Regions from separate parts of the Paenibacillus sp. FSL H3-0310 genome, predicted to be linked through region 2. Evidence: riboswitches for the same ligand, from Rfam matches in the RefSeq annotation. Region 2 holds a riboswitch; each other region holds the start of a gene.
What was found. Region 2 has a riboswitch for cobalamin ahead of MHH63_RS21780 (anaerobic ribonucleoside triphosphate reductase). Riboswitches for the same ligand answer to the same signal wherever they lie in the genome.

Region 1: another riboswitch for cobalamin. It lies ahead of MHH63_RS19650 (DUF4430 domain-containing protein); the one in region 2 lies ahead of MHH63_RS21780 (anaerobic ribonucleoside triphosphate reductase).
Region 3: another riboswitch for cobalamin. It lies ahead of metE (5-methyltetrahydropteroyltriglutamate--homocysteine S-methyltransferase); the one in region 2 lies ahead of MHH63_RS21780 (anaerobic ribonucleoside triphosphate reductase).
Region 4: another riboswitch for cobalamin. It lies ahead of MHH63_RS20325 (S-layer homology domain-containing protein); the one in region 2 lies ahead of MHH63_RS21780 (anaerobic ribonucleoside triphosphate reductase).

Annotation. Positions count from the first base shown of each region.
Region 1 is NZ_JBBODC010000002.1:16,123-19,488, forward strand. Features, by position in the region: gene MHH63_RS19650 (DUF4430 domain-containing protein) at 1-1,993, opposite strand, end outside; cobalamin riboswitch at 2,164-2,366, opposite strand; gene MHH63_RS19655 (GAP1-N2 domain-containing protein) at 2,494-3,366, opposite strand, start outside.
Region 2 is NZ_JBBODC010000002.1:520,425-523,790, forward strand. Features, by position in the region: gene MHH63_RS21775 (MTH1187 family thiamine-binding protein) at 92-400, opposite strand; cobalamin riboswitch at 779-1,013, shown strand; gene MHH63_RS21780 (anaerobic ribonucleoside triphosphate reductase) at 1,255-3,240, shown strand; gene nrdG (anaerobic ribonucleoside-triphosphate reductase activating protein) at 3,237-3,366, shown strand, end outside.
Region 3 is NZ_JBBODC010000001.1:1,282,006-1,285,371, forward strand. Features, by position in the region: gene MHH63_RS05720 (FtsX-like permease family protein) at 1-55, shown strand, start outside; gene MHH63_RS05725 (DedA family protein) at 73-696, shown strand; gene MHH63_RS05730 (undecaprenyl-diphosphate phosphatase) at 747-1,607, shown strand; cobalamin riboswitch at 1,707-1,912, shown strand; gene metE (5-methyltetrahydropteroyltriglutamate--homocysteine S-methyltransferase) at 2,068-3,366, shown strand, end outside.
Region 4 is NZ_JBBODC010000002.1:185,914-189,279, forward strand. Features, by position in the region: gene MHH63_RS20325 (S-layer homology domain-containing protein) at 1-2,498, opposite strand, end outside; cobalamin riboswitch at 2,662-2,862, opposite strand; gene MHH63_RS20330 (cellulase family glycosylhydrolase) at 3,204-3,366, shown strand, end outside.

The sequences.
Region 1 (3,366 bases), 500 kb from region 2:
TTACAGTAAAAGCTTCATTAGCTTTTGGCTGTGATGGGGTAAGCACCACAGCATCTACAACCTGTGTATTTTCTCCTGCATAATAGACAAGCACACGATCGGATTCCTGTAGTTCGAACGCATCCATACCCACACTTGGATATATCCACTCCCCGCCGCGTGATACCACGAAGCTCCACCATCCGTCGTAAGTACCTTGCGAAACTCCATGGATACCTGATACAAAGTTGCCATAAGACGATTTGGTGATATCCACTTTAAAATCATCGGTAGACCCTAGTTGTTGCAACGCTTCAAGGGCATTGGAGGCTTTCAAAGTCCCCTCACTAATCAACCCTTCCGGGCCTTCAACGGTTAGCGAAGCTGTTACATTCTTAGAAATCACTTTTAGAGCTTTTGTATATTTAGCAATCGTTGGGGCTTTGCCTTCACGGTAGCCAGTTACAGTCAGTGTATAGTCACCTGCGGGCATATTTCCTGAGAATACGGCCTCACCTTTAGCATTCGTCGTTACCGTCTGAGCTCCAATTTGGACCTGAACACCCGCAGCTTTTGCAGTTACAGGAGAGGAAGTGTTCGTAGCAGCGTCCCATTTCCACGTCTTACTAGTTACAGTGACGGTAAAGGAATCGCCCTCTTTAAGATTTGCTTTGGAAAGCGTAACGGAATCCACAAGCTTAGTGTCATCTCCGGCATAATAAATCAGTACCTGATCTGAATCTTTAAGTACAAAATCACTCATGCCTACATCGGGATTAATCCATTTTCCGTCACGTGATACAACATACATCCATCCGTCATAACCACCAAAGCTTCCAGCAGCAATACTTCCGATGCCAGTCACATAACTGCCCGAAGGATTTGTGATCGGCAAGTTCGTTTGAAGCGCCAGCTTCTCTAACGCTCCAAGTGCGTTGCCAGCATAGGCGTACCCTTGTGCCAACGTGGCCTGTGGTCCCTCAATCGTTACTGGAGCGTAGATGAGTGAGCTCTGAATGGAGGATTTGGAAAAATCGTATAGCTTACTGTTGCTTCCTTTATATAGCAAATTATAGGCAACCAGCGCCTGAAGCCCTTGCTCTGTCGCCAGAATATTACTGCTTCCACCACGGCTATGGGTGAAGCTACCATCAGCTAGACGATAGCTAAGCAGGTTCTCCATTAGATCCACTTTGTTTTTGGTGTATTCTAATCCACTAGGATCAACTCCGAAGGAGGTGAGTCCAAGGATTGCTTGTGCGCTACTTTCAGCACTGTCACCGTAACCCCCATGGCTATCTTGAGCTGTAGATAACCAAGCTACGGCTTGTAGCCCTGCTAAGTAGGCTTCGGGATTATTTTTATGTGCCGCCAGAGCCGTCAAGGTTATCGCTGTCATATCAGGCTCACTTGCACCTGAGGTTAGTGCAAAGCCCCCATCCGGATTCTGTTTGGAGAGAATCTCCGTAAGGAGCTTATCCGCCGTCCATTTCGCGTCACTTGGGATATTATATTTACCAGAATCCAGCGCAAGTAAAGCATATACCGGATTATTAAGCGTCTGTTCACTGAGCTTGCTATTATTATAGATTTTCTCAATCAGATTATAGCCAGGAGTCGTTCCGTTACCAGCAAAGCTAGTAGGATCTGCACCAATCGCTCTCACTGCGAGCACGATTCGAGCATAATCGGTTACATTGGTGAAATCGCCAGCTGCATCCTTTACTTTTTTCTCAAGCTCTGAAAGGTAACTAGCCGGCAGCTTGTACCCTGCTTGCGCTAATCCAATGGCTTGCCAATCCGATTGCACGCCACCTTTCAAGAGATATTCCGCAGCCGCATAAGTCGCATCCGCAACATTAATCCGCTCCGCGGCAGTTGCCTCCAGACCGGCGCCAGCGCCCGCTTCTGCAAATATTTGTCCCGCCGGAGCAAGAGATGTTCCTAGAATTGAAATGACCATGAATAAGGCCAGCCCAAGTGCTACAAACTTGGAAGACATGATTTTCTTCATTGTTTAACCTCTTTCTGTATAAGAATGGGTACTGCCGGGAATAAGACGCATAACATAAAGACCGCCCCTTTGGAGGGCGGTCAGGGAAGATTACAAATTGAGGCTGCGGCGCTTGCTTCCTGCCAACAGTCCATCTGTATATGTTCCACATTCTTACCCCACGAAGAATAGAAACGCTCACGAAAAAGGCAGGTCTCCTGGCTAATGCTTCATCGCTGTTCTTCACCTTCCCACCCTACCTTCGGGGCAGTGGCTTATAGAAGAAACGCTCCGCACATACAGTGGCGGGACCGCGCCGGACTCTTGCACCGGACTTCCCTTTTAAGCAGACGACTAGATTGATAGAGTCTGCACCTTTTCCAGTATGTAGTATCTTATTTTGACATCCATAATCATATCTATTAATACATAGCATGTCTATAGAAAAGCTTAGTATGGGCAGCAAAAAAATGAACAGCAATACGCCACCTTCCGGTAGTTATTGCTGTTCAGAAAGCTTGTTATTCGACTGTTCCATCCGGACTTGCAGTCGGGGAGGGTTCAGCACTTGAATCAGAAGCTGGTGGAATATTAGGATCGGGATCTACGATCAATGTAAATCTTCCGGCTTTGATCATACTTTTCTCTAGAATTGTCGCTCCAGACTCCAATGTAACCTCAACCTGATAGGAAGGTTGTTCACCTTCAGTCACAGCTGTTGCGGAAGGTAACCCAGTGCTGTTCTCAGTATCAGAGGAAGGCGTAGTGGACGGAGAAGCATCAGCTACAGCGTTAGTAGAGTCTGCACCTTCTGCTGTTCCTCCAGTAGTGCCAGCGGCATCTGACTCGTCAGCAGCGTTTCCCTCATCCGTCCCATCCGTTGACGGCACTGGACAAGTCCCATTTGTAGCAGCGACCTTAAAGCTTTTATCTATCTCTGTAGACGAAGACATTAAACTAACCTCAGTCGGTTTAAACTGCACACAGTCATCTGCACTTGCGAAGGTGAACACCAATATGCTGCTCCCCTTATCTCCTTCGACGCTCTGATCCTTCAAGTATACTGAAGCCGGAGGCAGCATATTGCCTGCACTCTGAACAGGGGTCGGCTCAGGGCTTGTCCCCGGCAGAGCCGTCTTCGTATCATCCGGACGCAGCATACTGAATACGATAATTGCAATAATCACCAGAATACCCGTAATGGAGCCGGAGATTAAGAGTCGAAATCGGCTGCGGCTGATCCAGCGCGCCAGCGGGGAAGCCAGTTGGGAGCGGGCTTCATTGTACACATTTTGCAGAGCAGGCCGAGCTGCCGCGACATAGTTCTTTCGGAATTCCCGATTCTTGAACGCTTCACGATCACTGCTCAGGAAATACTTCAGAATCGCCTTACG
Region 2 (3,366 bases):
AACGCTGTTCTTCTGTCAAACAAAAAATATTATACAACTTCCAGCCAGAAACGCAAGCCTATTTCTCCCTGTTTTCCGCCCTTCTAAAATGCTAATCCACCTGTAGCTTACGCTCCACAGACTCTAACTTTCCACGGCTAGTAGAGGGTTTATCGCGGCGGTCGTCTATTTTAAGTGAGGTAGAGACACGTTCTGCACCTGCGGAAAAAGGAGACTCATGCAAAGCTTCTACCGCGGCAAAAATGCGTTGCAGAGGCCCTTCGATGATCGTCCCCATGGACGTAAGTTCATAAGTAATCCCTTCTACTGTCTTCAGCACCCGCTGCATATCCGCAACATAGCTGCTAAGACTGGTACTGCCTGTTCCAATTGGAATAACTGTAACTTCAGCAATAGGCATGAGAATACCTCCTCGAAATTTTATAGTAGCTGTCTCCTTCCATTGTAACAATTCCACCGCTCTGTCACAAACTAAGCAAGATTATCCTCCCTTATCTCTTCTATTTCTTCTGATTACTCCAAAATATGACTTTGGGCTAAGGGTATTTTCTCATGAGCAAATTCTAGGGTCATCTGCACTATATTTATGGACTCTTTGTGGCATCTTTTCGGACAATTTATGAATCATTTCGCATCTCCCTGTGGATCAATTGTGGATTACTTATGGACAGCCTGTGGATCATTTGTGGAGTACTTTTAAAGAACCCGCTCCCCGCGCGGGTTTTCTAAAAAACTGTTTACAAACACAACATCTTGGGTTATTTTTATCTAACGACAACAAAATATAGTGGAGACAGGCGCTTTGATCCTTAACCGGATTTAGAGCTTAATAGGGAAGCGCGGTGAGAATCCGCTGCGGTCCCGCCACTGTAACCGGATGGCCTTCTTAAGCTTCTGGGAAGCTTGAGAATCCACATCTCCCGGCAAATGCCACTGAGGGTTAGGAACACCCTTGGGAAGGCGCCGAGAGATCCCACGGAAGCCAGGAGACCTACCTGTTTCGACGACACCAACTATTGATGCCTGCGAGGAACAGGGATGGTGTCCGCATGCGGTCATCTACGTAGAGACCTCTGCAAATATCCGTGTGGATATTTACATAACGCATCGGGCATTTTCTGCCATCCTCGGGTAGGGGATGCTTTTTTTATGTAATCTGAACAAATATACGACTGCTATAGCAGTCCAACTTCTTATGGATATATGGATTTGATGATAGATGTTTTTCTTTTATACTGAGAGGAGAGCTGTACAATGACGTTGTTGGAGAGACAATTTAATGGAGTAGAAAATGCACGGGAAGTTCTTTTAGAAGAGCTCATTGATTTAGGCCGGGATATTATCGACAGTCGGGATATGGACCTATTGCGCGAGAATGCCAATTTGAATGGAGAGAGTTTCTCCGGTAAAATGAGCAAGTTCGGCAGTGAATATTCAAAATGGTACGCCCGCAATTTTACGATGCCGCCACAGCTAGTGCAGGCTATTGATGACAATGTCGTCTATGTGCATGATCTGGATCAATACGCGATTGGAACGACGAACTGTATTTTTATCCCGTTTGATAAACTTCTCCGTGAAGGTTTCAATACCGGCAACGGCAGCGTTCGTCCTCCGAACTCAATAATGACAGCTATGTCTCTGGTAGCGATTATTTTCCAATCCCAGCAAAATGCTCAATATGGTGGTGTATCCGCCAATAAACTCGACTATGATCTGGCACCTTATGTAACCAAATCCTTCGCCAAGCTGTTCCGCAAGGGTCTGAATTATTTTGAAGAAGGACAAGCTGATGAATCTTTGGGCGAGATTACGATGAGCCGGACCGATCTGGCGGAGTTATATCCAAGAGCGTTCCGTTTTGCACTAAAGGAAACCGAAATCGAAACTCTGCAAGCGGCTGAAAGTATGGTACATAATCTGAATACCATGTCCAGCCGATCCGGTGGACAAATACCGTTTACCAGCATCAACTACGGTACTTGTACTTCACCAGAAGGTCAGCTTGTGATCAGTTCTCTGCTAACCGCAACTATGAACGGACTTGGCAGCGGAGAAACACCAGTGTTCCCGATTCAAATCTTCAAATGCAAGCAAGGAATCAATCAACAGCAAGGCGATCCTAACTATGAACTGTTCCTAAAAGCGGCTGAATGTTCTGCGCGCAGACTATATCCAAACTTCGCTAATCTGGACGCTCCGCTCAACTTGCAGTATTATGATCCAAGTGATCCTGATACGGAGTTCGCTACAATGGGCTGCCGAACCCGAGTGCTCGGTGACCGTTTTGGGCGTAATCATTGCTCTGGGAAGGGCAACCTTTCCTTTAATACACTGAATCTGGTTCGGCTAGGTCTGGCACACGGCACAGTAACAGGCAGACGTACCGTCGCAGACGAAGCTGGCTTCTATGAAGATCTAAATCATTACATGGATATTGCGCTGGAAGGACTTCTTCATCGCTTCCACATCCAAACCGCACAAAAAGCTAAAGCTTCCGATTTCATGATGCGAGAAGGCGTCTGGGAAGGCGGCGAACATCTTGCACCTGATGACACTGTAGGCGATCTGCTGAAGCATGGCAGTCTGTCTCTTGGCTTCATCGGTATGGCGGAATGTATGAAAGCTATGTACGGTAAACACCATGGCGAGGATATGGAAGTTCATGCCAAGGCGCTGGCTATCGTGCGTCATATGCGGGACTATTGCGATCGGAAAAGTGAGGAACTGGATCTTAACATCACCCTGTTCGCAACTCCAGCAGAAGGTTTGTCCGGTAAATTCACCAAAGTTGACCGCAAGGTACTGGGTTCCATTCCGGGCGTAACCGACCGTGAATATTATACGAACTCTTTTCACATCCCTGTATACTTCGATCTGGGTGCTGCTCAGAAGATCAGCTTGGAAGCTCCTTTCCATGAATACTGCAATGCCGGGGCTATTTCTTATGTCGAATTAAACGGCAATGCCCGCAACAACCCATCGGCTTTTATCAAAATCATTAAATATGCGCTCGAACAACAGGTCAGTTATTTCAGCATTAACCATCCGATTGACCGCTGCTCCAGCTGTGGATACGAAGGCGTAATTGGGACAAACTGTCCTTCCTGCAACGCACATGAGAATGACGTGCACATCCGCCGTTTGCGCAGAGTTACAGGTTATTTAACCGGCGACTATCAGACCCGCTTTAATGCCGCCAAACAAGCTGAAGTTCGGGATCGCGTTAAGCATCTATGAATATTTGCGGTTACTATCCGGAGTCGATTAACGAGGGAGAGGGCATGCGGGCCGTCCTCTTTCTCAGCGGCTGCCGCCATCGTTGCCCGGGATGTTTTAATCCCGAGACATGGAACTTTAAATATG
Region 3 (3,366 bases), on a different contig from region 2:
CTTCTTTTTTATTCGCAGCCGCTATTTACGCAACCTGAAGAAGAACTTGATATGAGAAATGGGGGTAACAAGATGCAAGCATGGATTACAGATTTTATGGAGCAGTTTGGTTACTTCGGTATTTTTCTGATGCTGGCCTTTGAAAATATATTTCCACCAATTCCTTCAGAAGTGATCCTGCCCTTTGGAGGATTTATGACCACTACGACGAGCTTAACGATCCCTGGTGTAATCATTGCTGCCACGGCTGGATCACTACTGGGTGCAGTAATTCTCTATTATATTGGCCGATTATTGGATGTGAGCCGGTTAGAGAAGCTGGTTGAACGCTGGGGGGTCCTAATTCGCGTCACTAAAAAAGATATCCACAAGGCTGACGCCTGGTTTGATAAATATGGCTATTGGACTGTATTGTTTTGTCGGATGGTTCCGCTGGTCCGCAGTCTGATTTCGATTCCGGCGGGAATGTCGGGCATGAAATTTGGAGTATTTATGATCTTCACAACGATTGGCACATTGGGATGGAATTTGCTGCTTGTGCTTATTGGCGCGGCATTGGGCGAATCCTGGGAAGACATTGCCATGTACATGGATGTGTACTCCAATGTAGTCTATGTACTAATTGCTGGCGGATTAGTTATCCTTGGGTTTCTGTACTTCCGCAAACGCAGCCGGAGAATGAACACTGAGGGCTAAGCGGGTAGAGGACTGATAATAGAAATGACTATTAAAAAGGAGGGAAACACATGGAGCTATTAACGATTATTAAAGCCATTATTTTGGGGCTTGTTGAAGGTTTAACCGAATTTGCTCCAGTATCCTCCACGGGTCATATGATTATTGTTGATGATATGTGGCTGAAATCACAGGAGTTATTTGGACAATATACGGCAAATACCTTCAAAGTAGTTATTCAACTGGGTTCAATATTAGCGGTTGTTGTGATTTTTAGAAATCGGTTCATTGATTTGTTAGGCTTAAAGCGTTTCAGCCGTAAGCAGTTGGATCCTGTAACAGAGGAGCTACCGCAGTTGGAGCAGAGCGGGCACCTCAAGCTGACTCAGGTTCTGGTAGGGTTAGTGCCTGCAGGTGTGTTAGGTGTTCTGTTTAATGATTATATTGATGAGCATTTATTCTCTACCTCAACGGTGTTAATTGGTCTAGTGATAGGGGCTGTATTAATGATTATTGCCGATCTGTTTGGGCCGAAGAAGGTCAGAACTGAGAGTGTAGATCAGATTACATACAAACAGGCACTTGGTGTAGGTCTTGTACAGTGTTTTTCGTTATGGCCTGGATTTTCACGCTCGGGCTCGACGATTTCTGGTGGCGTACTCCTCGGGATGAGCCATCGTGCCGCTGCTGATTTTACGTTTATTATGGCAGTACCCATCATGGCAGGTGCCAGTCTGTTGTCACTGATGAAAAACTGGCAATATTTCACCATGGATGCATTGCCGTTTTTTATCGCAGGCTTTATTAGTGCCTTCCTATTTGCGCTGTTATCGATGCGATTCTTCTTAAAACTGATCAATCGTATCAAGCTCTTACCGTTTGCTATATACCGTATAATTCTTGCTGCTGTAGTATATTTCGTATTTTTCTAAGTCCGTTATAAGGAATCGATATAACAGAAGCCCCAGTAATCTATTGCAGATTGCTGGGGCTTTCACGTATGATGACATCAGATTAAGACACTCAAATGATGAATGATATCGGAGACAGGTGCTGACCGGAAAATAGTAATTCGGTAGGCTTAATAGGGAAATTCGGTTCGAAGCCGATGCGGTCCCGCCACTGTAACGGAAGAATCTCGAGCAACAGAGGTCACTGGCAATTTACTTCTGCTGGGAAGACTGCTCAAGATGTTGACGCCGCTAGCCAGGAGACCTGCCTGTTTCAACAGCACTGCTTCACCTACGGAAGATAGGGAGGTGTTAGACGTTAACCATGGGTATATCATGGGCGTCTTTCCCTTTGACTTTTTTAGGGAAGGGCGCTCTTTTTTATAGGAAAGCAAGTAGCTTTGGAGTTTGAAATAAGAGATGGAAGAGGGAGTGTATCGAGATGACGAATAAAGTAAAAGTAAGTAATCTTGGATATCCGAGAATCGGAAAGAACCGCGAGTGGAAAAAGACACTGGAAGCCTACTGGCAGGGGAAAATAAATGAAGAGCAATTCCGCTCCGAAATGGCAGCAATTCAGCTGCAGCATTTGAAGACCCAGCAAGAGGCAGGAATTGAGCTTATTCCGGTGAATGATTTTACTTTTTATGACCATGTGTTGGATACGGCTGTTATGTTTGGAATTGTACCTCCACGGTACACGTATGATGGCGGCGACATCGGGCTTGATCTTTATTTTGCAATGGCCCGTGGTAATACTGAGGCTACTGCCTGTGAGATGACCAAATGGTTCAATACGAACTATCACTATATCGTTCCAGAGATCGGCACACAAACACCACGCCTGACTGAAAATAAACCTCTAGCGGCTTATCGTTTTGCTAAATTGCAGGCAGGGATTGAAGGTAAACCGGTACTTTTAGGTCTGTATACCTTCCTTAAGCTGTCCAAAGGTTACGCAGCGGCAGATATCGCCAAGATTGCTGCACGTTTTGTTCCAGTCTATGTTCAACTGCTACAGGAACTGAAGCAAGAAGGGGTAAGCTGGGTACAAATCGATGAGCCAGCGATTGTTACAGGCATAAGTAAAGAAGAATTAACACTGCTTAACTCGATATACACAGAAATTGCCGGCTCCGTGCCGGGCTTGAATATTATTTTACAGACGTATTTTGAAGCTGCTGAACCGTTGGAGGCACTGCTAGAGTTGCCTGTTCAAGGCTTGGGTCTTGACTTTGTGCACGATGGTGGAGCGAATCTGGCTTCTATCGAACGTCTTGGTTGGCCGAAGGACAAATGGCTGGGTGCCGGAATTATTGATGGACGGAACATCTGGCGTTCCGATTTAGACGCTAAGCTGCAACTGGTAGAAAAGCTCAGTGTTCATGTGCCGCTTGATCGTCTTATTCTTCAGCCTTCTTGCAGTCTGCTGCATGTCCCAGTCACCGTTCAAGGTGAGGTGAAGCTGAAGGCGACAGTTAAGAATGCGTTAGCTTTTGCCGATGAGAAGCTTGCAGAGCTTAGTCTGCTCGGAGCAGCCCTCGCAGATAAAGGAGAAGCTTCTAAAGCAGCGCTGGCCGCTAGTCGTGAAGCTATTGCAGCATTCCGCGCACTACCTGAGCGTGGCCGTAAGGATGTGGCGGAGCAAGTGCTTGCACTTGCAGCTTTGCCGGACCAACGCAGTTTGCCTTTTGCTGAACGCTTAAAGGTGCAGCAAGAGAAATGGCAGCTTCCACTTCTG
Region 4 (3,366 bases), 330 kb from region 2:
GCTTGCATCGCCATCGCAGTCATATCGACATCGGCTTTGGTTACGCCTAATGCCCAGCCACCAGCTTCTGCTGTACCTTTTTTAACCTCTTTATCTAAAATGTACTGAACTAGTTTTTCTCTTGTGGTCTGTTCTGTAACTCCATCAACTACAGGGATCTCATAGTTATGGCTATCTAACGCGATCAGAGCAAAAATCGGACCATTATTGCCTTGCTTTTGGATATATTGATAATCAGCGAGTGCTTTTCTCAGATCATATCCCGCAACATTTGTGATATCTTTTCCGATAGAGGTAAGTCCTAGAATCGCTCTGGAATTCTCTGTGCTTTTATTGGCGTCGAGTTTTCCATCCTCTTTAATGATTGATGCTATTTTCGTAGCTACATTATTGTAATAGAGATCATAATAACCGTTAGGTACTGTATAGTTCGCCCGTGCCAGAGAAAGGATCGACCATTCTCCGCTTCCTGTTCCAAACGACGGGGTCTTTACAGTGTTTAGAATATAGGCAAGGCTTTTATTTAATTGTTGTTTGGCTACAACAGCAGTAGGTTGTTCTAATTGCACATCATTCATATCAAAGAGACGGTTGCTATGATTGATCAGACGATCATAGGACACAAGTGCATACGTACCTTGGTCCGTTGCCATATTGTCTACTTTGCCTGTGAGGATATGCTTAAATCCACCCTCAGGTGCAGCAAAGCTAAGTAATGCATCAATAAGCGAATTTCCACTTTTAACAAATCTAGCGTCAGTGTGCGGATCTACACCTACACCAGTTAAGGCTACAATTACCTGCGAGATACTCTCGCTGCTAGTGCTTCCCCAGCTTGTAAATCCGCCTTGATTGTTTTGGTTATCGGACAGCCATTGGATGGCCCGATCCACGGCAGCTTTTACATCATCACGGGTTGCATAATAAGGTGCAAGAGCTTGCATCGCCATCGCAGTCATATCGACATCGGCTTTGGTTACGCCTAATGCCCAGCCACCAGCTTCTGCTGTACCTTTTTTAACCTCTTTATCTAAAATGTACTGAACTAGTTTTTCTCTTGTGGTCTGTTCTGTAACTCCATCAACTACAGGGATCTCATAGTTATGGCTATCTAACGCGATCAGAGCAAAAATCGGACCATTATTGCCTTGCTTTTGGATATATTGATAATCAGCGAGTGCTTTTCTCAGATCATATCCCGCAACATTTGTGATATCTTTTCCGATAGAGGTAAGTCCTAATATTGCTCTGGAATTCTCTGTGCTTTTATTGGCGTCGAGTTTTCCATCCTCTTTAATGATTGATGCTATTTTCGTTGCTACATTGTTGTAATAAAGATCGTAATAACCGTTAGGTACTGTATAGTTCGCCCGGGCCAGAGAAAGGATTGACCATTCTCCACTGCCTGTTCCAAACGTTGGATTCTTTACAGTATTTAAAATATAAGCAAGGTTTTTATCTAACTGTTGTTTGACGGCAACTGAAGTTTCCAGTTTGTAAGTAACCTGATAAGTTACATTTGTTTTGTTTCCAGCTCCGTCAAGAGCCGTTACAGTAATTGCATTACTGCCTGAATTCAGAGTAGCTTTATACTCCCCATTTGCAGGTGATAAAGTAACTCCATTCAGCTTCACTTCTGGAGTAATGTCACTATATACATTGTCTGTGACAGCTACTTTGAAGCTTATTTCTTTATTGGATACTTCCTGTTTATCTTGTATGCCACTTACTGTAATAACAGGGGGTTCTATGTCTAATGCATTATTAAGACCGACAAGCGCATGATCTACACTTATTTGAGAGCTTGCCATGTTTTCGAGCACGGAATAGGCTTCATAAACTGCCGATTGCACTACTGGTCTGTCCAAAATAGTTTCTTTATTAGGGGCACTGTTAATCTCGGCGATTTCCGCAGTTAAAGCATCCTTATTGGCAAGTTGAACTGGGATTTCCCCCCAGCCGCCAAGATCAGAACCATAGCCATAAGTGGTGAACTGAGTTCGAATGATGTCACCGTCTTGAGGCTTATAATCGGTCATCCCAAACGGAGGAAACACATTATTTACTGCATACATCCAACCCGACATGGAGGTGTAGTCAAACTGACTTAACCACTCGGGGTCTGCTTTAGTGCCGACTGTATTCCCATCGGCTGAAATCATATCTAAAATATATTGTGGAATATTGACTTCGCTTCTGCCACTATCTTTAACTTCTGATAAATAAAAACCACTATCTATATTTCCTAAATATCTATAATTCCCATCACCTAGCGCACGTGTTATTAAAGATGCGCCATTATCGCCTTCATAAATCGGAACTTTAATAGGTTCCTTAATATACCCTTGGCCTAAGGTGAATTTCTCTACGGATACAGATACATACCCTTTAAGGGTAGAGCTTGCTCCATCTGCTTGAGCCGGGATTACACTTGTAGAGAATGTCGTAATAAATACAGCTACAATAAGTAACCACGCTAAAAACTTATTTTTCTTCATTTTTCCATAACCCTTCCCTTCATACCTATGATAAAAAACAGAATAAACTTTCTCATAACCACAAAAAAACCACTCAACATAAACGTCAAGAGGTTAAGATAGTGAACCACAATAATAGCTGGCAAACACTATTCAAGCACCTCTCTATCGATCGTAGAGTTTGATGGTGTAACAGAAAAAGGCAGATATTCTGGCTCAAGTATCATCACCCTTGCTGCCTTCCCAGTTTCCCAGTGGCATTTTGCAAGGACTCCTCTTTCACAGCGGCGGGACCGCGCGGGATTCACACCCGCTTTCCATTTAACCAATCTATGATTGTACTTCCGCAACATTCATAGTTGGCACCTATTTCTAATTTTAAATTTTCATGCTTCATCATAACTAATATATATGCTTTTGTCATGTTATATTTCTTTTTTGTATAACGGGCAGCTAGAGATAATCCTATTGAATAACCAATTTCTATGAGTAGGGTTATTTAAATAATTTCTTTATCCAACTGTGGGGTAAATTAATTTAAATCACTAATTCTTATATGAATTTACCACAAATTAGTAAGGTACTCGCTAAGTGTATTCTATGTTAGGGTATATTCAGAAAGCGTTTACAAAATAAAACTGGAGGTGTTTGTGTTCATCTAACCACCGAGTACAGCGTCAAAGCCAGGTCCAAGCATCCTAAATTTATCTCACAAAGGAGAATTCAATGACTACGCGAATCCAGAAATCCTTCTTATCATTGACACTTGTCACCGCTCTTCTGCTCTCTCTGTTCTCATCCATGGCCGCAGCTGCAACTAAGGACGAGCAACAAGCTAAGGCAGCGCCAAAGAGTAAGATCCAATCCTATGTAGACGAAATGCAGCCCG